DNA from 2 places in the Microbacterium sp. PI-1 genome. Region 1 is predicted to be linked to the other one. Evidence: riboswitches for the same ligand, from Rfam matches in the RefSeq annotation. Region 1 holds a riboswitch; the other holds the start of a gene.
What was found. A riboswitch is a leader RNA that binds a small molecule or an ion and turns the genes downstream of it on or off. The one in region 1 is predicted to bind thiamine pyrophosphate.
Positions count from the first base shown of each region.

Region 2: linked by a shared signal. The riboswitch ahead of E0W80_RS13955 (ECF transporter S component) and the one ahead of thiM (hydroxyethylthiazole kinase) in region 1 are both predicted to bind thiamine pyrophosphate.

Region 1 is NZ_SJYZ01000012.1:11,563-25,956, forward strand. Features, by position in the region: gene argB (acetylglutamate kinase) at 1-406, opposite strand, end outside; gene argJ (bifunctional glutamate N-acetyltransferase/amino-acid acetyltransferase ArgJ) at 403-1,560, opposite strand; gene argC (N-acetyl-gamma-glutamyl-phosphate reductase) at 1,557-2,609, opposite strand; gene E0W80_RS11395 (bifunctional hydroxymethylpyrimidine kinase/phosphomethylpyrimidine kinase) at 2,849-5,029, opposite strand; gene thiM (hydroxyethylthiazole kinase) at 5,026-5,874, opposite strand; TPP riboswitch at 5,865-5,958, opposite strand; gene E0W80_RS11405 (NAD-dependent epimerase/dehydratase family protein) at 5,965-6,927, opposite strand; gene pheT (phenylalanine--tRNA ligase subunit beta) at 7,001-9,511, opposite strand; gene pheS (phenylalanine--tRNA ligase subunit alpha) at 9,511-10,551, opposite strand; gene E0W80_RS11420 (amino acid ABC transporter permease) at 10,603-11,529, opposite strand; gene E0W80_RS11425 (amino acid ABC transporter permease) at 11,526-12,173, opposite strand; gene E0W80_RS11430 (glutamate ABC transporter substrate-binding protein) at 12,234-13,139, opposite strand; gene E0W80_RS11435 (amino acid ABC transporter ATP-binding protein) at 13,196-13,942, opposite strand; gene E0W80_RS11440 (TAXI family TRAP transporter solute-binding subunit) at 14,199-14,394, opposite strand, start outside.
Region 2 is NZ_SJYZ01000017.1:12,394-26,787, forward strand. Features, by position in the region: gene E0W80_RS13910 (glutamate-1-semialdehyde 2,1-aminomutase) at 1-267, shown strand, start outside; gene E0W80_RS13915 (hypothetical protein) at 363-812, shown strand; gene E0W80_RS19310 (ATP-binding cassette domain-containing protein) at 910-2,901, opposite strand; gene E0W80_RS13925 (enoyl-CoA hydratase/isomerase family protein) at 3,014-4,075, shown strand; gene E0W80_RS13930 (GntR family transcriptional regulator) at 4,247-4,636, opposite strand; gene E0W80_RS13935 (hypothetical protein) at 4,636-5,697, opposite strand; gene E0W80_RS13940 (ABC transporter ATP-binding protein) at 5,930-7,657, shown strand; gene E0W80_RS13945 (ABC transporter ATP-binding protein) at 7,654-9,906, shown strand; gene E0W80_RS13950 (D-alanyl-D-alanine carboxypeptidase) at 9,979-11,817, opposite strand; TPP riboswitch at 11,900-12,011, shown strand; gene E0W80_RS13955 (ECF transporter S component) at 12,002-12,655, shown strand; gene E0W80_RS13960 (ABC transporter ATP-binding protein) at 12,658-14,109, shown strand; gene E0W80_RS13965 (energy-coupling factor transporter transmembrane component T) at 14,106-14,394, shown strand, end outside.

The sequences.
Region 1 (14,394 bases):
CGGCGTCCTCACCGCTGAGCCCGGTGGCGATCGGCCCGTGGGAGTTGATCTTGGAGACGAGCTGCGGGTTCACCTGACCGGTGAGCACCATGCGCACGACGCTGATCGCCTCGGTGTTGGTGACGCGGTAGCCGCCCTTGAACTCACTCGGGATCTCGAGGCGTTGCAGCATGTTCGAGATCTGCGGACCGCCGCCGTGGACGACGACCGGCAACACCCCGACGTACCGGAGATACGCGATGTCCTGCGCGAAGGCGTCCTGCAGCTCTTCCGAGACCATCGCGTTGCCGCCGTACTTGATGACGACGATCTGATCGCGGAACTTCTTCAGCCACGGGAGGGACTCGATGAGGGTCGTGGCCTTCTGCGCGGCGACCTCGGCCGGAGTGTCCTGGATGTCGGTCATGAGGCGTACGCGCTGTTCTCGTGCACGTAATCGTGCGTGAGGTCGTTGGTGAGCACCGTGGCCGCGGCCTCGCCCGACTTCAGATCGATCACGACGTGGGTGGCGCGCGGGGTGAGGTCGACCTCTTCCCGCGGACGGTCGGGACCGCCTTCGGTGCACACGCGGACGCCGTTCATCCAGACGTCGACGTCATAGGGATCGAACTGCGCGTGCGTGGTGCCGATCGCGGCGAGCACACGTCCCCAGTTCGGGTCGTTGCCGAAGATCGCCGCCTTGAAGAGGTTGTTGCGTGCCACGGACCGGCCGACCTCGACCGCGTCCTGCTCGGACACCGCCTGCCGGACCTCGATCGTGATGTCGTGGCTCGCGCCTTCCGCGTCACCCTGCAGTTTCACCGCGAGTTCCTGACACAGGTCCCTGAGGGCGGCGGCGAAGTCGTCGAGGTCCGGGGCGACCTCCGAGGCACCGTTGGCGAGAAGCGTGACCTGATCGTTGGTCGACATGCACCCGTCCGAATCGAGCCGGTCGAACGTCTTCCCGGTCGCTCGGCGCAGGGCCTCGTCGGCCTGCAGCGGTTCGAGGACGGCATCGGTCGTGATCACCACGAGCATCGTGGCGAGTCCGGGCGCGAGCATCCCGGCCCCCTTGGCCATGCCGCCGATGGTCCAGCCGTCGCGGCTGATCACCGCCGTCTTCGCGACCGTGTCCGTGGTCATGATCGCGTGAGCGGCGTCGTCCCCGCCGTCTGCGCTGAGCTCGGCGATCGCCTGCTCGGTGCCGGCGAGCACCCTCGCCCGGAAGGTCTCGTCTCCGGTGCCGATGAGCCCCGTGGAGCAGATCAGCACGTCGCCGGCGCTGACCCCGAGGAGTTCGGCTGCCTTCTCCGCGGTCTGGTGCGTCGTCTGGAAGCCGAAGGAGCCGGTGAAGCAGTTCGCCCCTCCGGAGTTGAGCACGACGGCTTCGACAACGCGATCGGCCACGGCCTGCTGCGACCAGATGATCGGATTCGCCTTGGCACGGTTGCCGGTGAAGACGGCGGCGCCGACCTTGCGCGGTCCCCGGTTGACGACGACGGCCACGTCCGGCTTGCCTGTCGACTTGAGTCCTGCGGCGACACCGGCCGCTTCGAATCCTGCGGGGGCGGTGACGCTCATGGCGCGACTCCGTTCAGTGAGAGGGCGCGGGCCTCGGGCAGTCCCAGCGCGATGTTCATGGATTGGATGGCAGCGCCGGCGGTGCCCTTGACGAGGTTGTCGACGGCGGTGACCACGGTGACGCGGTTGGCGGAACGGTCGATCGCGAGACCGATCAGTGCGGTGTTCGCGCCGATCACGTCGGCGGTCCGCGGGAATCGTCCTTCCGGGAGCAGCTGCACGAAGGTCTCCTCCCCGTACGCGCTCTGCCAGGCGTCCCGGATCTGCGCATCGGTCGCGCCGGACGCGATCGGCGCCGTCGAGGTCGCGAGGATGCCGCGCGACATCGGGACCAGCACCGGGGTGAAGGAGATCCGGATGCCGTCGGGGTCTGCGCCCGAGGCTGCGGCGAGCGCCTGACGGATCTCGGGAATGTGCCGGTGGGTTCCACCGACGGCATACGGGTTCGCGGATCCGAGGATCTCGCTCGCCAGGAGATTCGTCTTGAGGCTCTTCCCCGCACCGGACGGGCCGACCGCCAGCACCGAGACGATGTCGGAGGCGTCGATGACCCCGGCGGCCACTCCCGGGGCGAGGCTGAGGCTCACGGTGGAGGCGTTGCAGCCGGGAGCGGCGATGCGCGTCGCACCCCGGAGGTGCTCGCGCTGCTTCACGCCGTCGACCAGGAGTTCCGGCACGCCGTAGGTCCACGCCTCATGGAACGCACCGCCGTAGAACGCGTCCCAGGCCGCGGCCGACGTGAGCCGATGGTCGGCTCCGGCGTCGATCACGAGCGGGGCGTCACCCAACGCGTCGGTGTACTGACCGGACTGTCCGTGCGGGAGCGCCAGGAAGACGATGTCGTGGCCGGAGAGGATGTCCGGTGTGGTCTCCTGCAGCGTGAGGTGCGCCAGGGAGCGCAGGTGCGGCTGGTGATCGACGAGGGGTTGCCCGGCGTTCGAATGCGCCGTGACGGTGCGGATCTCCATGTCGGGATGGTCTGCCAGGAGGCGTAGGATCTCGCCGCCTGCGTAGCCGGATGCGCCGGAGACGGCGACGGAATACGTCATGCTTCTACCTTAACGGTCGGGTCTTCCTCGAAAGGAGGACCGAGGGGCGGGGCCGGAGGCGGCGACACCGGCACTCACCGCCGAAAGGGGGCAGGCAGGAGGGCGGGGTCGCCTACAGTCGGCGGCCGCGGCGTCGGCGCACAGCGATGACGCTCGGAGCGAGCGTCGGAGAAGCGGTGGCGGCCGAAGGCATGTCGCGACAGTAGCGCGGCCCCGGCGGCCACCGCAAATCCGGGCCGTCATCCGGCGGGCGAGAACTCCATCGGTGCGGCGAAGAAGGCCAGCTCGTGCGCGCTCGAGACCTCGAACACGCGGCTCATCCTCGCGCGGGTCGCGGCGTCCGCCCGTGCGGCCGCCCCGGAGGCGTAGAGGATCGCCGTCTCGGTCGCCTCCTCGAACGCAGGGTCGGCGTATGTCGCGAGCCAGGAGGCGAAGGGATGCTGCGGATCCCGCGCGTACTCGCCGAACTCGCCGGCATGCAGGCGCCGGCCGAGGTCGGTGTAGAGCCAGAAGCACGGAAGGACGGCTGCGACGATCTCGGCGTAGTCGCCACCGAATGCGACCGACCTGAGGTGATCGAGGTAGGCCGTGGTCGCCGCCGACGGTTCCGCGGCGAACGTCGCAGCGCTCACCCCCTGCTGCGGCGTCAACCACGACGCATGGAGTTCGAGCTCGCCCACGATGGACCCGTGGGCGGAGTGCGCCCAGAACGCCTGCTCAGCCGATGTCGGGGCTCGTCGCGCCGCCTCCGACAGCACCCGGGCGTACTCGCGCAGGTACAGGGCATCCTGCGCGAGGTACGCGAGGAAGGGCTCGCGCTCCAGCGAGCCGTCTGCAAGGGCACGGATGAACGGCAGCTCGTCGATCTGTGCGCGGACGTCGGCGATGCGCTCCCACCACTCGGCAGCGACCTCCGACGCAGCGACCTCCGAGACAGCGACCTCCGACGCAGCGACTCCGCTCGTCGTGTCCGCCCGCGCCCACAGTCCGGCGAAGTGGTTGATGGGGCCGTGCCCGCGACCCACCCGCAGTGCTTCCCCCGCACGGAGCGATTCACGCAGCCAGCTCCGCGCCGCGCGGACCGCCTGCTCCGGCTCCAGACCCCGTGCCAACAGCGTGGCGAGGGCAGAGGAGAGCGAGCAGCCGGTGCCGTGGGTGCTCGAGGTGACGATACGCGTCCCGCTGTACTCCTGACGTCGCCCGTGACGAGCGTCGATCAGCGCATCCGGGGCGTCGTTCCCCGCGAGATGTCCGCCCTTGACCAGCACGGCGACCCCGACATCCGTCGACAGGTCTTCCGCAGCGGCGATCGCCTCCGACCAGTCCCCGACGTCGCGCCCCGAGAGCACGGCGAGCTCGGCCAGGTTCGGGGTCACGAGCGTGGCGCGACGGAGCAGATCCCGCAGTTCCCGCTCCGCATCCGGCTCCAGGAGCCGATCCCCCGAAGTCGCCACCATCACCGGATCGAGGACGACGATCGGCGGACGGGCTCGGTCGAGCCAGGCAGCGACCGTCCGGATGACCTCGGCGTCGGCGAGCATCCCGATCTTCACCGCGTCGATCACGATGTCATCCGACACCGCGTCGAGTTGGGCGCGGAGGAACTCTGCCGGCGGCACGTGCACGCCGCGCACGCCCTGGGTGTTCTGCGCGGTCAGCGCGGTGAGCACGGCCATGCCGTATCCGCCGTTGGCCGCGATCGACTTGATGTCGGCCTGGATCCCTGCGCCGCCGGACGGGTCGCTCCCGGCGATGCTCAGCACACGCGGAACGGAACCTGCGAGCCACCGTCGCCGGAAAGCACGGGCGGTCGCCGCGGGGTCTTCCGCCGTGCACAGCGCCGAGACCACGGCGATGCCGGCTGCACCGGCATCCCGCAATGCCTCGGCATCGTCGAGCCCCACGCCGCCGATCGCGACGCACGGGAGTGGACTGCGTGCGACGAAGTCACGGAATCCGTCGACTCCGAGCGGCGCCGGGTGATCCGGTTTCGTCGCGGTGGGACGGATCACACCGACACCCAGGTAGTCGACCGTCCCCACCGGCAGGGCGAGAACGGCCTCGAGGTGCGCGGCACTGTTCGCCGTGAGGCCGATCAGCGCATCGGGTCCCAGTACCTCGCGCGCCCGCCGCACGGACGCATCGCCCTGCCCCAGATGCACGCCGTCGACGCGCGCACCCCGTTCGCGGGCGGCGACGGCAGCATCCAACCGGTCGTTCACGACGAGGAGCGCCCGTCCGTCGATCGCCCGCGACACCGCGATCAGCTGTTCGACGATCTCGGCCTCCGTCGCCGTCTTGTCCCGCACCTGGACGATGCGCACACCACCCTCCACAGCCTGACGGACGGTCTCGACGACACCACGATCACCGCAGAGTTCGGGATCGGTCACGAGATAGAGCGAGAGATCGGCGGTCACCGTGCACCGCTCTCGACGCGAGCCTCGGCGACGAGGTCTTCCGGGCGCAGCGCTGCGAGTGCATCCAGCAACGAGACCGCGAAACTGCCCGGACCCCGCGCTGTCGTTGCGGCATGCTCGGCGGCGATCGTGTATCCGAGGCTCGCGGCGGCGACCGCCGTGAGCGCATCGTGCCCCGTCACCCTGGCGGCGCCGAGGAGCGCGGCCATGACTGCGCCGAGGGCACAACCGCCACCGGTGACCCTGGTCAGGAGCTCGTGACCGTTCGCGAGTCGCAGGATCCGCTCGCCGTCGGTGAGGAGATCGACCGGACCCGAGACCGCGACCACGGCACCCGTCCTCGTCGCCAGGGCAGCCGCCGCGTCGGCAGCGGCATCCGTGCTGTCCGTCGCGTCGACACCTCGGCCACCCGCGCTGACGCCGGCGAGGGCGAGGATCTCGGAGGCGTTGCCTCGGATCGCGGTCGGTCGCTGATTCGCCAGGTCATGCGCCAGCGCCGTGCGGATCGGCAGGGTGCCGATCGCGACCGGATCGAGCACCCACGGTGTCCCGGACGCGGTCGCGCCGGCGACGGCTTCGACGATCGCAGCCCGCTGCTCCGGCGTGGGCGTGCCGAGGTTGATCAGCAGGCCGGAGGCGACCCCGGCGAACAGCTCGGCCTCGCCGACGATGTCGACCATCGCGGGTGCCGCACCGGCGGCGAGCAGCACGTTGGCCGTGAACCCCGTGACGACCGCGTTGGTGATGCAATGCGTCAAGGGCGGAGCCTCACGCACCACCTCCCACAGCGCCGCGGCGGAGCCGACGAGATCGGTGGTGGATTCAGGACGCAGAAGATCGCTCATCGCGACATCCCTTCGCTAGTACGAACTAGATCAGGTTCGACGGGTCTGTTCTCAGCCGCGGATGCCGCACCCCGTGTCACTGCTCGCAGTCTAGCGATCGGTCAGGAGCGCGCGTTCCTCCGCCCGGGTGAGTCCGGCACGGCGCGGCCGATCGACGCCGCGGGCGCGCTCGTCGACGAGGACCCGCCCGATCGTGTCGGCGAGGGCGCGGAGCGAGCCTCCCGACGCACGGAACGCTGCGTTGGACCGCGTCATGAATCCCGTCATCTCCGGCGGCAGCCACAGCGGAAGCGAACGCGGTCCGGCCCAGTGCTCGACCTCCCGAGCGACGAGCCAGTCCTCGTCAGCGACGACCGTGTCACCGGTGTGCCCTGCTGCCGAACGTACCGCCTCCAGCACGTCGGAGAGCGAATGCCTGTCACCGATCGCGTTCACCACGCCGCTCCGAGTCGCCGTGACGATGAACTCGGCCAGGTCGTCGACATCGATCACCTGCGCAGCTCTCCCCTCGAGCGGTGGCAGCAGCACCGGCTCCGCGCCGGCGCGCGTGAACGCCGCCGCCCAGTATCCGAACCTGTCGCTCGGATCTCCGTCCCCGACGATGAGCCCGGGGCGCACGATGAACGCCCGCGCTCCGAGCGCCGAGACGGCGTCTTCGGCCGCGGCCTTCTGCGCCCCGTACTCGTAGGCGTCTCCGGGACGGGCGGGCGGATGACGGGGAGCTGATTCGTCGGCCCCGACCGTCTCATCATCGGCGTACACCGACATCGAGGACACATAGGTCCACCGTGCCGTGCGCGCACCGAGAGCGTCGACGGCACGAGCGACGTGCGACGCCTGCGAGGAGATGTCGACCACATGGTCCCAGTCGCGCTGCGCGAGTGCGTCGTAGGCCTCGGCGGCCTCCCGGTCTCCGGGCACGAGCTCGGCACCCTCGGGCGCCGGTCGCGTTCCGCGGGCGAGACAGGTCACTGCCGCACCGGCATCGACCCATCGACGCGCGATCCGCCCCGAGAGCCAGCCCGTACCGCCGAGGATCAGCACATTCGACATGGCTTCATGTCAGCAGGAATCGACCACCCGCGAAAGAGCTTCCGCTCAGAGCAGATCGCGCCGGAGGTCGTGCTCAGTCGCGCAGCGCCGCCCCGAACCGTTCGGCCGCCACCGCGACGCCCGCGAGCTTGGCCTCGGTGGCCTCCGCAGCGGTGAGGGTGCGGTCGTCGGCGCGGAACCGCAGGGCGAACGTCAGGCTCTTGGAGCCTTCCGGCACCCCCTCCCCGCGATAGTCGTCGACGAGACGCACGGACTCGAGCATCGCACCGGCGCCCTCGGCGAGAGCCGCCTGCACATCCGCGGCGGGCACCTCGGCCGACAGCGTCAACGAGACGTCCTGCGTGGCAGCAGGGAACGTCGACAGCGACGCGGCCACGACACGGCCGCCCGCGAGCGACAGGACGCGGTCGAGGTCCAGCTCGAACACGGTCGCACGGCCGGGGAGGTCGGCGCCCTCCGCCACCGCGGGGTGCAGCTCGCCGACGTAGCCGACCTCTTCCCCGGCGATCCGGAGGGATCCGGTGCGGCCGGGGTGGAGTGCGGCACGCTCGGCCTGCACGACGTCGATCTCGACTCCGGCGGCGGCGGCGATCACACGGACGGCGTCCAGCGCCTCGACCAGACCGGCGGGTTCGGCCGGGCGACCGGGCTGGCGCGGTGACACGTGGCCGGTGAGCAGCGCCGAGACGAACCGGTGCTGCGGCGGGATCGAGGCGTTCAGCGCGGCGAGCGTCTCTTCCGACGGGCGCTCCCCCAGGGGCGGCACATCCTCCGTGCCGTACTCCACACCGGGCTCGGGCAGGAACACGACACCGGTCTCGAAGATCGCGAGGTCGGTGAGCCCGCGCGAGATGTTGCGGTGCGCGGTCTGCAGCAGACCGGGGATGAGCGATCGACGCAGGGAGGGCGCCTGACCATCGAGCGGATTCGCCAGGCGGATGCTCGGCAGGTGCTCCCCCGACGCGGAACCGTGCAGGTCGTTCTGCACCTCGGTGGTGAACGGGAACGACGGTGTCTCGACGAGCCCCGCGGCGGCCAGGGCATCGGCCACGCGACGGCGACCCTGCTGATGCGCGGTGAGCCCGCGACCGGACGGCGGCGTCGGCAGCACCGAGGGGATGCGGTCGAGCCCGTGGATGCGGGCGACCTCCTCGGCGAGCGTCCACTTGTCGGTCAGGTCGGGACGCCAGGTCGGCGGGATCACGATCCAGCCGGACCCTGTCTCGGAAGCGGTGACGTCGGCGCCGATGGTGGTCAGCGCCCCGGTGATCTCGTCGTCGGTGTAGTCGACGCCGATCAGACCCTGCACGAATCCGGCCGGGAGCTCGATCTCGCCGACGAAGACCTCGGCGAACAGTGCGCCGCCTTCCTCGGTGAGCGTGCCGCCGGCGAGCTCGACCATCAGGTCGGCCGCCCGGCGCGCGGCCGCGAAGGGGATGAGCGGGTCCACGCCGCGCTCGAAGCGCTTGGACGCCTCGCTGGGCAGCTTGTGACGGCGTGCCGAGCGGGCGATGGTCGTCGGGTCGAAGGTCGCGGCCTCGATGAGCACGTTCCTGGTGGTGTCGCTCATCTCCGTCGTGCCGCCGCCCATGACACCGGCGAGGCCGATCGGACCCGACTCGTCGGTGATGAGCAGGTCTTCCACGTGCAGCGCGCGCTCGACGCCATCGAGCGTGGTCATCTTCTCGCCCGGGGTCGCACGTCGCACGGTGATGCCGCCGGTGAGCTTGTCGAGGTCGTATCCGTGCAGCGGCTGGCCGAGTTCGAGCATCACGTAGTTGGTGATGTCGATCAGCACGCCCAGCGAACGCATACCCGCGAGGCTGAGCCGCGCGACCATCCACGGCGGAGTCGGACGCGAGGGGTCGACCCCCCGGACGACGCGGGTCACGAACTCGCTCGCACCGACACGGCCGCGGACCGGCGCGGTGTCGTCGACCACGGTGGTGTGGCCGGTGCCCGGCTGCAGTTCGGCGAAGTCACGCTCGGCGGGATCGCGGAAGTCCGCCCCGGTGGCGTGCGCGTATTCGCGGGCCACACCGCGCAGCGAGAACGCGTAGCCGCGGTCAGGCGTGACGTTGATCTCCACTGCCACGTCGTCGAGACCGAGCAGCGCGATCGCGTCGGTACCGACAGGAGCATCGATGCCGAGATCGGACAGCACGACGATGCCGTTGTGCTCGTCGCCGAGGCCCAGCTCCCGCGCGGACGCGATCATGCCGTCGGAAACGTGACCGTAGGTCTTCCGTGCGGCGATCGGGAACGGGCCGGGCAGCACGGCACCGGGCAGCGTCACGACGACCTTGTCACCGGCCACGAAGTTGTGCGCACCACAGACGATGCCGCGGATGCCGCCGTTCGCCTCGCCCACATCCACCTGGCACCAGTTGATGGTCTTGCCGTTGGACTGCGGCTCGGCCTCAAGCGACACGACCTGTCCGACCACCACGGGACCCGTGATGTCGAAGCGGTGCACGTCCTCCTCTTCGAAGCCGACGGTCACCAGCGCGCCGAGGACGTCCTCGGGCGTGGCATCCGCTGCCAGATCGACGTATTCACGCAGCCACGAAAGCGGGACGCGCATCACACCACCATCCCGTACTGCTCGCTGAATCGGACATCACCCTCGGCCATGTCGCGCATGTCCTGGACGTCACTGCGGAACATCAGGCCCCGCTCGATGCCCATGCCGAACGCGAAGCCGCTGTACTCCTCCGGATCGATCCCGGCCGCGCGCAGCACGTTCGGGTTGACCATGCCGCAGCCGCCCCACTCGATCCAGCGCGCGCCGCCCTTGAAGGTCGGGTGCCACAGGTCGAGCTCGGCGGATGGCTCGGTGAAGGGGAAGTAGTTGGTGCGGAAACGCGTCTTGGCCTCGGGGCCGAAGAGCAGCTTCGCGAAGTGATCGAGCGTGCCCTTGAGGTGCGCCATCGTGATGCCCTTGTCGATCACGAGGCCCTCGAACTGGGTGAACACCGGCAGGTGCGTGGCGTCGAACTCATCGGTCCGGTACACCCGCCCGGGGCACAGCACGTAGATCGGCACCTCGCGGTCGAGCATCGAGCGCACCTGCACGGGACTCGTGTGGGTGCGCATCACGAGATGGCGCGATGTCGGGTCCACGTAGAACGTGTCCTGCTCCTGACGCGCGGGGTGATCGACGTCGAAGTTCAGGGCGTCGAAGTTGAACCACTCGTGCTCGAGCTCCGGTCCCTCCGCGATCTCCCAGCCCATGCCGACGAAGATGTCGCAGACCTGGTCCTGGAGGAGCGTGAGCGGGTGCCGGGCACCGACGCGGGTGCGAGACGGCACGGCCGTGATGTCGATGCGCTCGGCCTCGAGTCGCGCAGCGACCTCCGCCTCGGCGAGCTCGGCCTCCTTGGCGGCGAGCGCCTTCGTCACCTGCCCGCGCCCCTGCCCCACGAGCTTGCCGAACGCGGCCTTATTCTCGGGGGCGACCTGTCGCATGGAGGCGTTCAGGACGGCAAGCGGCGATCCGTCGGCAACGTGTGCGGCGCGGGCCGCCTTCAGCTCGGCGGTGTCGGCGGCTGCGGCGATGGCCGCGAGGGCATCGGCGACCGCGGCTTCGACCGCTTCCGGGGTGATTTCAGGAGACTCTGACACGAGAGTCGAGTCTACCGGCGCGTCGCCCCACCGACCGACGGCGCAACCGGATCAGATGCCCTGAGGCGGTGGTCCGCCGAACCCGCCCCCACCGCGCTGCAGCGTGATCAGCTCGGTATCGGTGCCGTCCTGGTGCGGACGCGGATCCACGCCGCCGGCCGGAACGCCGTCGTGCCCACGCGGCGAGCGTCGGGTGCGGATCTCCAGCCACTTGGCGATCCCGGAGAGGATCAGGCACATGATGATGTAGATGCCGCCGATGACGAACGCCGACTGCAGCACGGGGCGTCCCTGCTGAGACGTGAGCTGCTTCGCGAAGTAGAGGAGTTCGGGGTACGTGATGATGAAACCGAGCGCGGTGTCCTTCATCGTCACGACCAGCTGGGCCACGATCACGGGGAGCATCGCCCGGATCGCCTGTGGCAGCAGGATCAGGCGCATCACGCCGCTCTTGCGCAGACCGATCGCGTAGCCGGCCTCCTTCTGCCCTCGGGGCAGGGATTCGACGCCGGCGCGGAGCACCTCGGCGAGGACGGATCCGTTGTACGCCATGAGCGCGATGACGACGGCCCAGTACGGGTCCATCTTGACGCCGGCGACGGGCAGACCGTAGTAGAGCAGCATCATGAAGACGAGGACCGGCACGGCTCGGAAGATCTCGGTGATCGCCGTGACGGGGACACGCACCCAGGCATGATCGGACATCCGACCGATGGCGAGCACGAATCCCAGCGCGATGGCGAGGATCGCTGCGAGCCCGAACGCCGCGAGAGTTCGGCCGAGCGCACCGAAGATCTGCTCCCAGACGGCGCTGAAGGTGAAGACGTACCACCGGGACGCGTCGAACTGTCCGCTCACGTAGAAGCGGTAGCCGATGAACCCGAGCAGGGCAAGCACCACGACGACGGTGGCGACACCGATCAGACGGTTGCGCAGGATCGCCTTGGGGCCCGGGACGTCGTACAGGACGGAAGTCATCGCGCGATCCTCCACTTGTTCTCGAGATACCGTTGGAGCCAGCTGAGGAGCAGGACGAGCGCGACGAAGATGACGGCCACCCAGAGCAGCACCGAAAGCGCATTCTCTCCGCGTTCGCTGAGGTAGGAGCGGACGGCTCCGAGCTCGAGGATCGAGAAGCCCGCCGCGACGGTCGTGTTCTTCAGAAGCGCGATGAAGACGCTCATCATCGGTGGCACGACCGAGCGGAACGCCTGCGGGAGGACGACCAGAGTCATCACCTGTCCGAACGGGAGGCCGATCGCCCTGGCCGCCTCCGCCTGGCCGACGGGGACGGTGTTGATACCGGCGCGCAGCACCTCCGCCACGTACGTGGCCGTATAGATGCCGATGGCCAGGATGCCCAGCACTGTGGTGCTGAGCTTCGGCAGCCCGAGCTGCGGGTAGCCGAAGATGAAGAAGAAGAAGACGAGGGTCAGCGGGGTGTTGCGGATCAGGTTCACGTACACCGTGCCGACACCGCGCGCGATGGGCACGGGTGAGACGCGGGCCGCCCCGACGATGATCCCGAGGATGAGCGCGAGCAGTCCACCGCCGAAGAAGATGATCAGCGTGTTCTTGAGCGCTTCGCCCCACAGGTCGAGGTTTCCGAAGATGACGTCCACGCCACCCTCCCCTTCACGATTCGGAGAGGGGGCGGCCCTGGAGCCGCCCCCTCTGTTCGATCAGTCGACGGCCGGCTGGCTGACTTCGATGCCGGACGATCCGAGGTTCTTGTCGAAGATCGCCTGCCAGATATCGCCGCCGTCGGTGAACATCGTGTTGATGAACTCCTGCAGCGCGGCGTCGTCCTTCGCCAGGCCGACACCGTAGCGCTCCTCGGTGAAGGGCTCACCGACCACCTTCAGGTTGTCGGGGTCCTGAGCCGCGTAGCCGATGAGGATGGCCTGGTCGGTCGTGACCGCCTGGACCTCGCCGGAGAGCAGCGCCTCGACACAGGCCGAGTACAGGTCGAACTCCTTGGTGGGGACATCCGGGTAGTTCTCGCGGATGTTCTGGATGGGCGTGGAGCCGGTGGCCGAGCACACGGTGGTGTCGGCGTTCAGGTCGTCCTCGCTCTTGATGGTGTCGTCGTCGGCCGCGACGAGCAGTCCCTGCCCGGTGATGAAGTACGGGCCGGCGAAGGCGATCTGCTCCTTGCGCTTGTCGGTGATCGAGTACGTGCCCACGTAGTAGTCGATGTCGCCGTTCACGATGGCCTGCTCGCGGTTGGCGGAGGCGATCGGCTTGAACTCGATCTTGTCCTCGTCGTAGCCGAGCGAGGCGGCGATCCAGCGGGCGATGTCGACATCGAATCCGGTGCGCTCACCGGTGGTCACGTCGAGGTAGCCGAGACCGGGCTGGTCTTCCTTGACACCGATGACGACCTGGTCGCGGTCCTTGATGTTGTCGAACGTGGGGCTGCCCTCGAGCTGGACGTCGGTCGCGACCTCGAACCAGGTGCTGTCCTCTCCGGCGTCACCGCCATCGGTGCCACCGGGCGTTGACGGGCTGCCGCTGTTGCAGGCCGTGAGCGCGAGCAGTGCTGTCGCCGCGATTCCGATGCCCGCCAGTGTCCGTGTGCGTCGCATGTGCGTCTCCTTCGTGTGCTGTGTGTGCAGGGTCTGTGTGGTCGGTGTGTGGGCCGTCAGTGCGTGAGGAGCTTCGAGAGGAAGTCCTTGGCGCGGTCGCTCTTCGGGTTCGTGAAGAACTCCTCGGGCTTGGCTTCCTCGACGATCCGTCCGTCGGCCATGAAGACGACGCGATCGGCGGCCTTGCGAGCGAAGCCCATCTCGTGGGTGACCACGATCATCGTCATGCCGTCCTGGGCCAGCTCGACCATGACGTCGAGGACCTCGTTGATCATCTCCGGGTCGAGGGCGCTGGTCGGCTCGTCGAACAGCATGACCTTGGGCTGCATGGCCAGCGCACGGGCGATCGCCACGCGCTGCTGCTGACCACCCGAGAGCTGAGCCGGGAGCTTCGACGCCTGCTGCTCCACGCCCACGCGCTTGAGCAGGAGCATCGCCTCGGCTTCGGCATCGGCCTTCTTGAGCCCACGGACCTTGATCGGACCGAGGGTCACGTTCTCGAGGATGGTGAGGTGGGCGAAGAGGTTGAACGACTGGAACACCATGCCGACGTCCGCCCGCAGGTGAGCGAGCCCCTTACCCTCGGCGGGCAGCTCCTTGCCGTCGATGCGGATGCTGCCGCTGGTGATCGTCTCGAGGCGGTTGATCGTGCGACACAGCGTCGACTTGCCGGAGCCGGACGGGCCGATCACGACCACGACCTCTCCCGGGTTCACGCTCAGGTCGATGTCGGTGAGCGCCTGGAACTCGCCGTAGTGCTTCTGGACGTTCTCGACCACGACGAGCGGGGTATCAGAGGTCATCATTTCTCCAAGCTAGCCACGTCGTACCCCGGGTTCCAGGGTCATCGGTGAGATTTACACGTTCGTAATCACCTGATCGCGGCACCAATGCAGCTCTGCATGGGTACCCCACGGCCCGCCCCCACGGGCCGCGGGATGGTCCTGCCGCCTCGCCCCCCAACGACAGCTGAGCAGCAGGATCCGATCGTGTGCGATCGACCTCACCTTGGCAGAGCGTCGAGCCCGGTGTCAGACTTCTTGAGGATTTCTTGAGCCGTCAGCCGCGGAAGTCCCGGTAGTAGTCGATCGCGCCGGGATGCAGCGGGACAGGGGCGGTGAAGATCGCCGAGCGACGGTCCAGCAACGCGGCCGTGGGCACCTCCGCTGCGAGACGCAGGCGTGCTTCGAACAGCCCTGCGAGGATGTCCCTCGCGACGGCGTCCGGGGTGGCGGACGCCGTGACGAGATAGTTC
Region 2 (14,394 bases), on a different contig from region 1:
GGGGTCACTCACGCGGTCGCGCGGGCGGGCAACCTGTTCAGCGCCTCGTTCCGCGCTTCCGTGCCGCGGAACTACGCCGAGGCCCAGGCGCAGGAGTCGTTCCGCTATGCGCCGTTCTTCCACACGCTGCGGGAGCAGGGCGTGGCCCTGCCGCCGAGTGTCTTCGAGGCCTGGTTCCTGACCGCCGCGCACGGCGACGAGGAGCTCGGGCTCATCGAAGCGGCGCTGCCGGCTGCCGCGGAGGCCGCGGCGGCGGCTCGCCCGTAGTGTGCCGGGGAATGGCGTGACCCCACAAGGGATCGTTGCGTTCCTGTGAGCAACTTCCAGACAACTGGCAGGGCGGCGCTGGCAGACTAAGTGTCATGGTGACGTTGCTGCTGGACCAGACGCAACTTGAAGTCGTGCTCTCGCCGCTGGAACGAGCCGCGACATTCCACCGCGAGAACCTCCGGATCGTGCGCGACACCATCACCAAGGTCCAGCTGACCGACGACGCGTGGACCTGGCTGCGAGGGGTGCCGAATCCCGGCACGCACATCCCCGGCGTCCTGGCCGCGGGAAGCTGGAAGGCCGCGGGCAGCCTCGATTTCGTGCTCATCCGCCGCCGTCGCCCGAGCGTCGTCATCGACCTCGAGGGCGACGATCAGTACCGCCGCCTGATCCTCACGACCCGGCACGGCCTCGCGCTCACACAGGCGCTCCGACTCGACGTGTCCTCGGAGCCCGCGAACGTCGAGGAGATCGTCGCCACGGCGCCGACCCCCGTGACGAAGGGGAGCCGCCGACCGGTCATCCGCCCCCGGCCCGCCTGAGCACAGGGCGACCGACGCGCGAATCCGCGCCCCACGACAGGGAACGCCCTCCGCAGCCGTCAGGCTGGGAGGGCGTTCTGCTGCATGAGCGGGCGGGTCACCCGTGGTGGGTCTCGCCGTGATGGTTCTGGCCGTCGTGGTTCTCGCCGTCGTGATCCTGGCCGTCGGTGGCCTCGGCGTCGCCGGATTCCTCGAGGCTCGATTCCTCGGAGTCGGACTCGGACTCGGCCAGCGGAACGGTGTCGATCACGCCGGTGGAGGCGACGCTCCAGTGGGCACCGTCCTGGACGGGGGCATCGTCGGTGGCCTCGGCGTCCTGCCCCAGCGGGTAGTCCTTCGGCTCGTCCTCGTAGTACGCGCGTGCGGCCGCGGCGAGCATCGAGCTGACGGCTGCCGACCGCGGATCGGCGTCCTCCTCGGTCTCGGCAGTGTCCTCGCCGCCGTCGACGTCCGCGGCGGTGTCGAGGTCGGCGAAGATCTCGACACCGGCGGGGGCATCATCCTCCGCTGCGTCGTCCTCGTGGGCGTCGGCGCCGTCCGTGCTGACGATCTGCTCGTCTCCGGCGGTGTCGTCTCCGGCGGTGTCGTCCGCGACGGTGTCGTCTGTGGCGGTGCCGTCGTGCTCAGAGGTCTGTGCGGGAGTGTCCGTCTCGGGGTCGTCACTCGTCGTGAAGACCTCGGCGACGTCGTGCCGCGGCGATTCCCGGTCAGCCGTGGCCGCGGGGGAGGCGACGGGGGCTGCCGCGCCGAACAGGATCTCGTCGAATGACCGCGCCGGGGGCTCCTCGGCCTGGTCGGTCTCGTCGTCCCGGCTCGTGTCGCCGTGGTCCTCGTCGCCGTGACGATCTTCGGGGTCTTCGTGGGGGAGCGGTTCGTCCGCCTCGTATCCGGGTGCAGCGACGGGAGCGGCATCCACCGGCGTCTCGTCGTCCGCCTCGGGGGTGAACAGCTCGGAGACGCCATCGTTCGAATCCTCGTCGGCGGTCGCCGACGCGGCAGCCGCTGCGGCCAGGTCATCACCAACGGCTTCACCGGCGGGTGCGGCGGCGGCCTCGGCGGCCCAGGCCGCGGCGGCGGCTACCGGGATGGCGACCGTGGACTCGGCGTCAGCGGCGTCGGTGGCAGCGGCGTCGGGCGCGGCGGCGAGCACCGGCGCGTCGAGCGGCGGCGTGTTCGTGTCTGCGCGGGGCGCGAGTCGGCCGCCGCGCATGAGGTCGATGAAGACGTCTTCCAGGGTCGGGCCGCGCTGCACGAGCGTGCTCAGGGCGATTCCGGCCTCCGCGGCGACAGCTCCGACGGTCCCGGCGTCGCCGCCTCGCACGGTCAGGCCGGAGCGCAGGACCTCGATGTCGAATCCTGCCGCGTCGAGCGCGACACGAAGCGCACCACGATCCGCGGCATCCACGATGACGGAGCCGCCTTGCGGGTCGGCGAGCGTCTCGATACCGCTCGCCAGCACCAACCGGCCCTTCGAGAGGACCAGGACGTTGTCGGCGACCTGCTCCACCTCGCTGAGGACGTGCGAGGACACGAGTACCGTGCGTCCTTCGTCGGCGAGGCGGCGCATCAGCAGTCGCATCCAGCGGATGCCCTCGGGGTCGAGCCCGTTGGCCGGCTCATCGAAGACGAGCGCACCCGGGTCGCCGAGAAGGGCGTGCGCGACGCTCAGCCTCTGACGCATGCCGAGCGAGAAGCCGCCGATCCGGGAGTCGCCTTCGGAGTCCAAGCCGACGAGGGACAGAACCTCTCCGACGCGGGCCAGCGGGATGCCGTTCGCCTTGGCGGCGATCGTCAGCTGACGTTCGGCGGTGCGCCGAGGACGATAGACGGTCTCTTCCAGGACGGCACCGATGGTGCGCAGCGGCTGGCGGAGCTCCGCGTAGGCCGTCCCGCCGATCGTGGCCGTTCCGGAGGTGGCGCGCACCTGACCGAGGAGGATTCGCAGGGTGGTGGTCTTGCCGGCTCCGTTCGGGCCGAGGAAGGCGGTGACGGCGCCGGGCTCGACGCGCGCGGAGAAGTCCGAGACGGCGGTCACCTCATTGAAGCGCTTCGTCACGTGCGTGAACTCCAGCACCTGTCCTTCAGGCATCCGTGACCTCTCGTCGCAGTGAACAGTTCCTCCCTATCCTGCCGGAAAAGCCTGTCGGATCCCGCATTTCGCGCGGATTCTCCGCCCTCGGCGAAGCGGTAACCTGGCACGCGTGACCGAATCCCAGGCTGCATCCCGTGTCCTCATCCGCACCGAAGGAGCACTCGGGCGGCTCACCCTCAATCGTCCGGAGGCGATCAACGCGCTCGACGAGGGGATGATCGAGACGCTCACCGAGGCGCTCGACGCCTGGCGCGACGACACCGACGTGCAGATCGTGCTGATCGACGGGGCGGGGGAACGCGGCATGTGCGCCGGCGGAGACGTGCGTGCGCTGCACGCGCAGATCGTCGCCGGGGAGTCCGAGCGCACCGCCGAGTTCTTCCGCGCGGAGTATGCGTTGAACGCGATGATCGCGGAGTATCCGAAGCCGGTCGTGGCGTTCGCCGACGGCATCACGATGGGCGGAGGGATCGGCCTGGCTGGTCATGCGGCGATCCGCATCGTCACGGAGCGCTCGAAGCTGGCGATGCCCGAGACCCGGATCGGGTTCACGCCCGATGTCGGCGGCACCTGGCTGCTCGGACGAGCGCCCGGCCGATTCGGGGAGTATTTCGGGCTGACCGGCGCGACGATGAGCGGAGCGGATGCCGTCTACCTGGGGTTCGCCGACCACTTCGTGCCGTCCGATCGTCTGGACGCGCTGCGGGAGGCCCTGGCGTTCCGTGCGGATCCGACCGGCCCGAGCGAGATCGTCCTGCTCTTCGACGAGACGCCGGAGCCCACGCAGCTGCCCGCATCGAAGGCGTGGGTCGACGAAGCGTTCTCGGCCGCGACCGTGAGCGAGATCATCGACCGCCTGCAGGCGCAGGGCACCGCGGAGGCCGCCGCCACGGCTGAGCTCTTGGCCGGCCTCGCCCCCACCGGCCTCACCGTCACGCTCGATGCCGTGCGCGAAGCGCGCGAGCTCCCGGGGTTGCGGGCTGCCCTCGAGGGCGAGTACCGGCGGGTGCTGTGGTTCGTCAACGAGCACCCGGACCTCGTCGAGGGCATCCGCGCGCAGCTCGTCGACAAGGACCGCAACCCGAAGTGGGACCCGCCGACGCTGGCCGAGCTCGCCCCGGATGCGGGGGCCCCGGCGCGGGCGTACGTGCCCCGGCCGCCGCTGTTCTGACGCTGCGCGGTGTGCGGGGCCGCCGGGAGCGTGCCCGCGTGCGGTGCACACCCGTCGGGAGCGTGCCCGCTTGTCGGACGGTTTCGGCCGTTTCCAGTCGGTTCGGCCCGGAACTCCCGACAGGCGGGCAGGGAGTCCCCGACAGGTGGGCCGGGCCGGAGCGGGACCGGGCTACTCCCCGGCGTCCTCTGGCGTCGTCCGCGACTGCCAGATCGTCCGCAGCACATCGACGATGTCGTCGAGCTCGGCGCCGAGGGGGTCGGCCTCGTCGACCAGGTCGCGGAGGCGGCGGATCACTGAGGCCGGGAGGACCCCGGCCGACTCGGAGACACGCGTGCCGGCGGCGGTGCGCGAAATCACCAGTCCGTCCGCCTCGAGCATCCTGTAGGCGCGTGCGGCGGTGCCGGGAGCGACGCCCAGATCGCTCGCCGTCTGGCGGACGGTCGGCAGTCGTTCGCCGGCACCGAGCTGGCCCGAGACGATGAGGCCGCGCAACTGCCGGTAGATGTCGAGCGCAGGATTGGTCTCATCTGCCGCCGAGAGCTTCGGATTCGGGCTCATCACACGGCCTCGCTGTCGGCGGGGCTCTCGGCCTCGGCGCCCGTACGCGCGCCGTGATCGCGCGGGTACAGCTGCCCGATCACCAGGAAGAGGAGCACGAAGGCGGCGATCTCCAGCAACGGTGCCAGACCGCCTCCGACACCTGCGATCTCGCCGTATCGCCAGAATGCCGTGTAGGAGTCCGAGCCGCCGTCGCGCTGGACGGTCAGACCGACGACCGATCCGGCATCGGCGATGAACCGCCACGCCCCCGCAAGGGTGAGGAGGAGCGCCGACGTCGCCGTCCGGGTGATCGCCGTCGCGACATCGCGGCGTTCCCGCTGCTCTGCGGCCACCGTCTCCGGGCGCAGGAACGGGCGGACGGCGCTCGCGTGGAGCGCGGCCACCATGACTGCCAGGAGGACCGCGGTGCAGATCAGCACGGGGATGCCGTACGCCCAGCCGTAGAACCAGGGTCGGAGCGGGTCGATCGGCTCGTTGTTGATCTCGATCTCGAGGAAGACATAGGGACCCCCGTTGATGTTCGACGAAGCGAGACCGGCCAGGACCGTGGTCGCCGTGAGAGCAAGCACTGCGAGGGCGGCTCCCGCCGTTCCTGCGCGCGGACTGAAGGTCAGCCACGTGCGGCGGGGAACGGCGACCGGTCGTTCCGGGGGTGTGCTCCCGAGGGTCGCGACGATCGCGAGCAAGAGTCCGATGCCGACGGACGCCGTGAACACCGGCATCGCGTACCGCCACCAGGAGATGACGCCGTTGAGGTCGAGCACGTATCCGGAGATCAGGTTGTCGGCGAGGAAGACGACGACCACTCCGATCGCCGTCAGACCGATCGTGCGGTGCTCTCGCGAGTAGCGGGCGACGACGCCGCCGGCTGCGGCCGCCCCGAGCCGCATCCGGCTCTCCCTCTGCGCGCGCCTTCCGGGGAACACGCAGATGCCGCACGCGATGACCGCCGCGACGACCAGAGAGACCCACGGCATCGTGAAGAGCGCGCCGAGCATCTGCCAGCCATCCAGGCGCCACAGAGCGGAGGCGAGCGGGGAGGTGAAAAGGTCAGGCATGCGGAGTCCGTTCTCTTTGTACTGCATGTCTATCACAAGTTGTATCAGTGCGTAAATACAAGCTCGGACCGAACCGCTGATCGTACGGGAAAGCGGTTCGCTGTCAGCGAAGGTCCACCCGGAGGGGGATACGAATGTCCGCGGATCGTGGCACTCTGTCTTGTGGCCGGTTGTCGGTCGGCATCCGTCTGCCGAGAAACCCGCCGCTTCATCCTTCCTAGAAAGTCCGCCTGTGCTGGGAAAAATCCTCTTTCGCTATCTCTCTCGATACCGGTGGCTGTTGCTCGCGGTGCTGGTCTTCCAGCTCGCCAGCGTGGCAGCGACCCTCTACCTCCCGCGCCTGAACGCCGACATCATCGACAAGGGCGTCGCCCGCGGTGACACCGCCTACATCTGGGGCACCGGCCTGTTCATGCTCACGGTCTCGTTGGGTCAGATCATCGCCTCGGTCACCGCGACCTACTTCGCCGCGCGCGCCGCGATGGGTGCCGGACGCGACATCCGTTCCGACGTGTTCGGCAAGGTCAGCGGCTTCTCCGAGCGCGAGGTCTCCCAGTTCGGTGCCGGCTCACTCATCACCCGCAACACGAACGACGTGCAGCAGGTGCAGATGCTCGCCATGATGGGCGCGACCATGCTCGTCACGGCGCCGCTGCTCGCGATCGGCGGCATCATCTTCGCCGTGCAGACCAACGTCGGCCTCAGCTGGCTCATCGCGGTCTCCGTGCCGCTGCTGCTGATCCTCGCCGCTCTCGTGATCGGGCGCATGGTCCCACTGTTCCGCAGTTACCAGGGCAAGCTCGACAACGTGAACCGCATCATGCGGGAGCAGCTCACCGGTGTCCGCGTCGTCCGTGCGTTCGTGCGCGAGGGCATCGAAGAGGAGCGCTTCCGCGGGGCCAACACCGACATCATGGTCGTCGGTCGCAAGGTCGGCTCGTTGTTCGTGCTGCTCTTCCCCCTGTTCATGCTCATCCTCAACGTCACCGTCGTCTCGGTCATCTGGTTCGGCGGCATCGAGGTGAACAACGGCACGGTGCAGGTCGGCACGCTGTTCGCCTTCATGCAGTACATCGGCCAGATCATGGGCGGCGTGATCATGGCGAGCTTCATGGCGATGATGATCCCGCGCGCGGCGGTCTCGGCCGAGCGCATCGGCGAGGTGCTCGACTCCGAATCCACGCTGATCCGTCCCGAGAACGGCGTCACCGAGTTCCCGGTACCGGGATCCGTGGCGCTCGACGACGTCGAGTTCACCTACCCCGGAGCCGATTCGCCGGTCCTCACCGGCATCAGCTTCGCAGCGCAGCCGGGTGAGACCGTCGCGATCGTCGGTTCGACCGGATCGGGCAAGACGACGCTCGTGTCGCTCATCCCGCGTCTCTTCGACGTCTCGGGCGGCGCGGTGCACGTCGGCGGCACGGACGTGCGCGAGGCCGACGTCGAGGCGCTGTGGGACAGCATCGGACTGGTGCCGCAGCGTCCTTTCCTCTTCACCGGAACCGTCGCATCGAACCTGCGCTACGGGCGTGAAGATGCGACCGACGAAGAACTCTGGCATGCGCTCGACATCGCGCAGGGTCGCGACTTCGTCGAGGAGATGCCGGACGGACTCGATTCGCGGATCGCGCAGGGTGGTACGAACGTCTCGGGCGGTCAGCGCCAGCGTCTCGCGATCGCGCGTGCGATCGTGCACCAGCCGCAGATCCTCGTCTTCGACGACTCGTTCTCTGCACTCGATCTGACCACCGATGCCCGGCTCCGCCAGGCGTTGTGGAGGGAGCTCCCGCATGTGACGAAGATCGTGGTCGCCCAGCGCATCTCCACCATCACGGACGCCGACCGCATCGTCGTCCTCGACGGCGGCACGATGGTGGGCGTCGGCACGCACGAGGAACTGCTCGAGACGAGCGAGACCTACCGCGAGATCGTCGAGTCGCAGCTGGGGGTGGACGCATGAGCGAGCAGAACAAGGAACAGGGCAAGCCCACGCGTAGCCGCCGCAAGGCCACGGCTCCCGTGGCCGAGGTCGAACTGACGGCGGAGGAGAAGTACGAGGCCGAGCTCGCGGAGCAGGCCCGACAGAACTCCGGCGACTGGGACAGCGTCGCGCCGGGCAAGGCCGACAACTTCGGGCCGAGCTTCGCGCGCATGATCGGGTTGCTGAAGCCCTCGGCACTCTGGTTCGTCTTCGTGTCGATCCTGGGTGCGCTGGGCGTCGTGCTGACGGTCGCCGCGCCCAAGGTGCTCGCCGAGGCGACGAACCTCGTCTACAAGGGGTTCATCTCCATCCAACTCGGGCAGCCGAACGGCGACTCCCCGGGGTTCCCGGCAGGAACATCGCAGGACGTCGTGGTCGAGGCGCTGCGAGGCGCGGGTCAGGACGACTTCGCGAATCAGATCGGCGCGCTGGGTGACTTCACCGTCGGTCAGGGTGTCGACTTCGGCGCGCTGCGCCTGGTCATCGCCGCTGTCCTCGCCATCTATGTCGCCGCGGCGTTCCTCACCTGGATCCAGGGGTACGTCATCAACGTGATCATGGTGCGCACCATGTGGCGTCTGCGCGAGGCGGTCGAGGCGAAGATCAACCGTCTGCCCCTGTCGTACTTCGACAAGGTGCAGCGCGGTGAGCTGATCTCGCGCGTCACGAACGACATCGACAACATCACCCAGACGATGCAGCAATCGCTGTCCGGTGCGCTCACCTCCGTGCTCACCGTGATCGGCGTGCTCGTGATGATGTTCTCGATCTCCTGGCAGCTCGCGCTCGTCGCCCTCATCACGCTGCCGCTGATGGGTGTGATCTTCGGCATCATCGGTCCGCGCTCGCAGAAGGCCTTCGGCACGCAGTGGCGCAAGGTCGGACGGCTCAACGCCCGCGTCGAGGAGGCGTTCTCCGGCCACGCGCTGGTGAAGGTCTTCGGACGCGAGAAAGACGCGCTCGACAAGTTCCAGGCCGAGAACGAGGAGCTGTTCCAGGCCAGCTTCAAGGCGCAGTTCCTGTCCGGCATCATCATGCCGGCGATGATGTTCGTCGGAAACCTCAGCTACGTGGGCATCGCGGTGCTCGGTGGTCTGATGGTCGCGAATGGACAGCTCCGTCTCGGCGATGTGCAGGCGTTCATCCAGTACTCGCAGCAGTTCACGCAGCCGCTCTCCGAGCTCGGCGGCATGGCTGCGGTGGTCCAGTCGGGTACGGCGTCGGCGGAGCGAGTGTTCCAGCTCCTCGACGCGGACGAGCAGGAGGCGGACGATGCCGATGCGCCGGAGCTCGTCGAGGGCAAGGGCGTCATCGAGTTCGAGAACGTCGCATTCTCGTACACGCCGGATCGTCCGCTGATCAAAGACCTGTCGTTCCGGGTGGAGCCGGGGCAGACCGTCGCGATCGTGGGGCCGACCGGTGCAGGGAAGACGACCCTGGTCAACCTGATCATGCGCTTCTACGAGCTCAGCGGCGGACGCATCATGCTCGACGGTCAGGACATCGCCGAGGTGACCCGGGATGAGCTGCGGTCGCGCACCGGCATGGTGCTGCAGGATCCGTGGCTGTTCGCGGGGAGCATCCGCGAGAACATCCGCTACGGCCGCTCCACCGCGACCGACGACGAGGTCCTCGCCGCGGCGAAGGCGACCTACGTCGACCGCTTCGTCCACGCCCTCCCCGAGGGCTACGACACGGTGCTCGACGAGGATGCCGCGAACGTCTCCGCGGGCGAGCGTCAGCTCATCACCATCGCGCGCGCGTTCGTCGCACAGCCGTCGATCCTCATCCTCGATGAGGCCACGTCGGCCGTCGACACCCGCACCGAGTTGTTGCTGCAGCACGCGATGGCCGCCCTTCGCAAGGGACGCACGTCCTTCGTGATCGCGCACCGCCTGTCGACCATTCGCGATGCCGACCTCATCCTCGTGATGGAGCACGGCGACATCGTGGAGAAGGGCACGCACGACGAGCTGATCGCCGCGCAGGGAGCCTACTGGCGCCTGTACCAGTCGCAGTTCGAGCAGGCGGCCACAGACATCGACGCCGAAGAGGCCCTCACCGGCTCGACGCCCGTCGTGGTCACCGGTGACGCGGACGAGGAGAGCGTGCACGCGGCTGCGGCCGTCGCCGGCGCGTCGGTGGGGGCGCAGGTTCCTGCCGCCGAGACGGCTGCTGCCCAGGCGCTTCTCGAGGAGGGGGCCGACGGCTCCGCCTCTCGCGACTGAGCGGCATCACGCAGACGCCCCATCCTGCTCACGCGGGATGGGGCGTCGTGCTGTACTCGGCCGCGCGAAGTGTCAGGACCCGTCGTCTGTGATCCCGAGCAGTTCCAGGGGATGGGTCAGGCGCCACCACGGGCTCGGCCCCTCGACGTCATCGGCCAGGACCAGGGGAACCGTCACGGTGTTGAGCGGTCCGGCCGCGGTCAAGGTGCCCACGGTGGCGTCCTCGTCCCGCTTTTCGCCGAGATCGAAGGCCGTGGTCGCAGTGGCGACAGCACCGTTCCACAGCACGACATCGGCATCGGATTCGGTGACCACGTCGACCTTCTCGCCCCAGTCCGTCGTGACCTGTCCGACGACCGTGCCCTTCGCGACTGCTGCCTCCTGTGCGTCCAGGGCGGCCTCCGTCTCGGCGAACAGCGAACGGGTGAGAGCGAGGCGCTCGTCGTCGCCCGCCTGATTCAGCGCCGCCGCGAACAGGTGCACCGTGGTGTCCCCGATCGTCAGGTCTTTCGCCGTCAGCAGGTTCCAGCCGACCAGCGTGCCGGTCTTGATGCCGACGACGCCCGGATCGGCGAGCATCCCGTTGGTGTTGACGACCGTGCCCGCACCCGGGAGGTCCACTGACCGGGTGCCGACGATCTCCGCGAACACGGGGTTCTGCATGGCCAGCTCGCCGAGCTTGATCAGGGCCGCAGGGGTCGCCACATTGCGCTCGTCGAACCCGGAGGGGGTGACTACCGTGATGTCGGTGAGCGCACGATCGCGCAGCCACACCTCGGCGGCGGCCGCGAACTCCTGGTCCGAGCCCCAGATCTCGGAGGCCAGCCGGTCGATGTAGTTGTTCGCCGACCCGAGGAGGGTGCCCTGGAGCATCTGGTACTCGGTGAGGACGCCGTCGACGGGGACATCCAGTGCGGACTGATCGCTGCGCCGGTAGTTCCAGTAGTCCACGCTGTCGCGGTAACTGAAGCCGAACTCCGGCCCCTGCTCGCCGAGGGCGAGGGGCATGCGGTCGAGAACCATCAAGCTGCTCACGACCTTGGTGATGCTCGCGATGCTCACCGGATCGGTGATCGACGCCGCGGTGGTGAGCCCGGCGATGCCGACGGACGCGCTGCCCTCACTCGGCCAGGTGATCGTCGCGGCGGGAGCGGGAACCGTGTCGAACTCGACGGACTGCGCCGTCGGCGGAACCTCGTGCAGCGGCCAGAGCAACGTCGTGCCCGCATAGCCGGCGACCAGCGCGGTGAGCGCGACGAGCGGCACCAGGATTCCCGGGCGAGCGATGGCCGGCCGCAGGCGAGCTCCACGGAGGAGCCCGCCGTTCTGTTCGGTTCCCGGGGTCTGCTCGAACGTCGCCGTGGCCGTGTGCGCACCGACGGCGGCGGCATCGACCCAGGTCAGTGCGGTCGCGCCCGTCGTGCCGTCGGCCCACTGCACGGCCGCGCCGTCGACGAGCGCCTCGGCCTCATCGGGCTCCTGCGCCTCCTCACCCTCGCCGCGTCGGCGGGGGTGGAAGGGCGGCTTCGTGAGTGGCGGAGTCGCGGGACCATCCGCCGGCTCCGGGTCGTGCACGGGCTCCGGGTCGAGCACGGGCTCCGGATCGGACGCCGACGCGGGGTCGTCCGACGAAGCCGTGCCGCGACGTCGTGCGGGCGTCCGGTCGACCGTGAACAGCGCGCCGATCGCGGCGGCGTCGACCGGGACAGCGGAGACGACGGAGGGATCCGACGGGGGCGTGTCGCCGGCGAAGAGTCGATCGGCGGCGAAGGGTGCGGCGCTCTCCGATGCGGGGGCGGCGGGGTCCGACGCGATCGCCAGGTCGTCCACCGGCCCGGAGGGGGCGGCCGTACGCGAGCCGTCGTCGCTGACGACGCCCGTCGCCTCGTCGGCGGGATCTGAAGCGGTCACTCGTTTACGGTACCCAATCCCCGGCGTGTTCCGCGGCGCGAAGCCCTGTCGCCACGCCGGTGTCGCCACCGGGTAAGATCATCAGCACAACCACGGGAGTCCGGCGAGCCGGGCTGAGAGGGAGCGAATCGCGCTTCGACCGTCGAACCTGATCTGGGTCATGCCAGCGCAGGGAGGAGTTCAGATGAGTACGTCCACGTCCGCATCCGCGAAGCAGGCATCCGCCGCGAACGGTCTGCGCCCCACGTCGATCTGGCGCTGGCGCGTCGTCGACATCGTCGTCGCCGCCGTCCTCGGCGTCGCGATCGGCCTCGTCTTCTGGGGCTGGAACACCATCGGGTACGCCTGGTTCGGCGCCGCTGACGCCCTGACGCCGGGTCTCGGCGGCATCGCCGTCGGCATCTGGCTGCTCGGCGGCGTCGTCGGCGGTCTCGTGATCCGCAAGCCGGGCGCCGCGCTGGTGGTCGAGCTGGTCGCGGCGATCGTGTCGATGCTGATCGGCAACGTGTGGGGCGTCTCGACCGTACTGTCCGGCATCGTGCAGGGCCTCGGTGCGGAGATCATCTTCGCGCTCTTCTTCTATCGTCGTTTCGGCATCGTGGTCGCCGCGCTCGCGGGTGTCGGGGCAGCGGTCGCCGCCTGGGTGTTCGAGCTGTTCTACGGCAGCTCGCCGAACATCCTGAAGTCGGTCGAGTTCAACACCATCTATCTGGTCAGCGTCGTCGTCTCGGGCGCGATCCTCGCCGGCGTGGTCGGGTGGCTGCTCGTGCGGGCCCTCGCCGTCACCGGCGCACTCAACCGCTTCGCCGTCGGGCGAGAGCACGTGCGCGAGGTCTGAGCGTGAGCTTCGCCGCCCCGGCCCGCGTGCAGGCTGCGGGCTGGGGCTGGCGGTACGCCGGTCGAAAGCGCCCCGCCGTCGCCGACGTCTCGTTCACGATCGAACCGGGCGAGCGGGTGCTGCTTCTCGGCGCTTCGGGCGCGGGCAAGTCGACTCTGCTCGCCGGTCTCGCCGGCGTCCTGGGCGGCGATGACGAGGGGGAGCGGACCGGTGCCCTGCGCATCGACGGCGCGTCCCCGGAATCGCGGCACGGTCGCGTGGGGCTCGTCCTCCAGGACCCCGATGCCGGAATCGTGCTGTCGAAAGTCGGCGATGATGTGGCGTTCGGCTGCGAGAATCTCGGTGTCGCGGCGTCCGAGATCCCGGACCGAGTCGCGGAGGCTCTCGACGCCGTGGGCCTCGACGTCTCGCCGCAGCGTCCCACGAAGGCGCTCTCGGGCGGCCAGAAGCAGCGACTGGTGCTGGCCGGCGTGCTCGCGATGCGTCCGGGCCTGCTGCTGCTCGACGAGCCGACCGCGAACCTCGACCCCGAGGGCGTGCGCGAGGTGCGGGCGAGCGTCGAGCGGGCCGTGGTCTCCTCGGGTGCGACACTGATCGTCGTCGAGCATCGCACGCCGGTGTGGGTTGATCTGATGACGCGTGTGATCGTGCTGGCGGCCGACGGCGGGCTGCTCGCGGACGGACCGCCCGAGCACGTGTTCGCGGTCCACGGCGATGTGCTCGCCGATGCGGGGGTGTGGGTGCCCGGGCGTGGCCTCGACCTGCCCGTGCTGGAGCAGGTGACGGCACCCCATGCGCTCTCCGCCTCCGGGCTCTCGATTGCGAGGGAAGCGGGCGTCGTCGTGCAGGCGGGACTCGACCTGCACGTACCGCGGGCGAACGCGACCGTGATCACCGGGCCCAACGGGGCGGGCAAATCGACCCTCGCGCTCACGCTCGCCGGACTCATCCCCGAAGAGGCAGGAGAGGTGCGGTCGGCACCCGAGTTGGCGGGGCGCAAAGGCACCCGCCCGATCCGGTGGACATCGCGCGAGTTGCTCACGCGCATCGGCATGGTCTTCCAGGAGCCGGAGCACCAGTTCCTCACCCAGACGCTGCGTGACGAGCTCGCTGTCGGGCCACGCGCGCTCGGCTGGGACCGTGCGAGGACGGACGCCGTGGTCGACGATCTCCTCGAGCGCCTCGGCCTCGCCCCACTCGCGCTGGCCAACCCGTTCACGCTCTCCGGCGGGCAGAAGCGGCGGCTGTCCGTCGCGACGGCGTTGGCGGGTGCACCGGAGGTGATCGTGCTCGACGAGCCGACGTTCGGTCAGGACCGGCGTGGATGGATCTCCCTCGTCGCGCTCCTGCAGGAGGAGATCACGCGTGGACGGTCGATCATCGCGGTGACGCACGACGATGCCGTGGTCCGACATCTGGGTGGTCATCGCATCGAGTTGGGGGCGGCAGCGTGACGGCGATCGAGACCGCACGGCCGGTATGGCTGGACGGGGTGAACCCGGTGACGAAGCTGGTGCTCGCCGTGCTGCTGTCGGTGCCGTTGTTCGCGTCCATCGACATCACGAGCGCGCTGGCCGCGATCGTCCTGCAGCTGCTGTGCCTGCCGCTGACCGGACTGCGTCCCTCGACGGTCCTGAGGAGGCTGCTCCCGATCATGATCTTCGCGCCGATCGCCGGCGTGAGCATGCTGCTGTACGCCGAACCGGCCGGACGGATCTACTGGACCTTCGGGTTCGCCA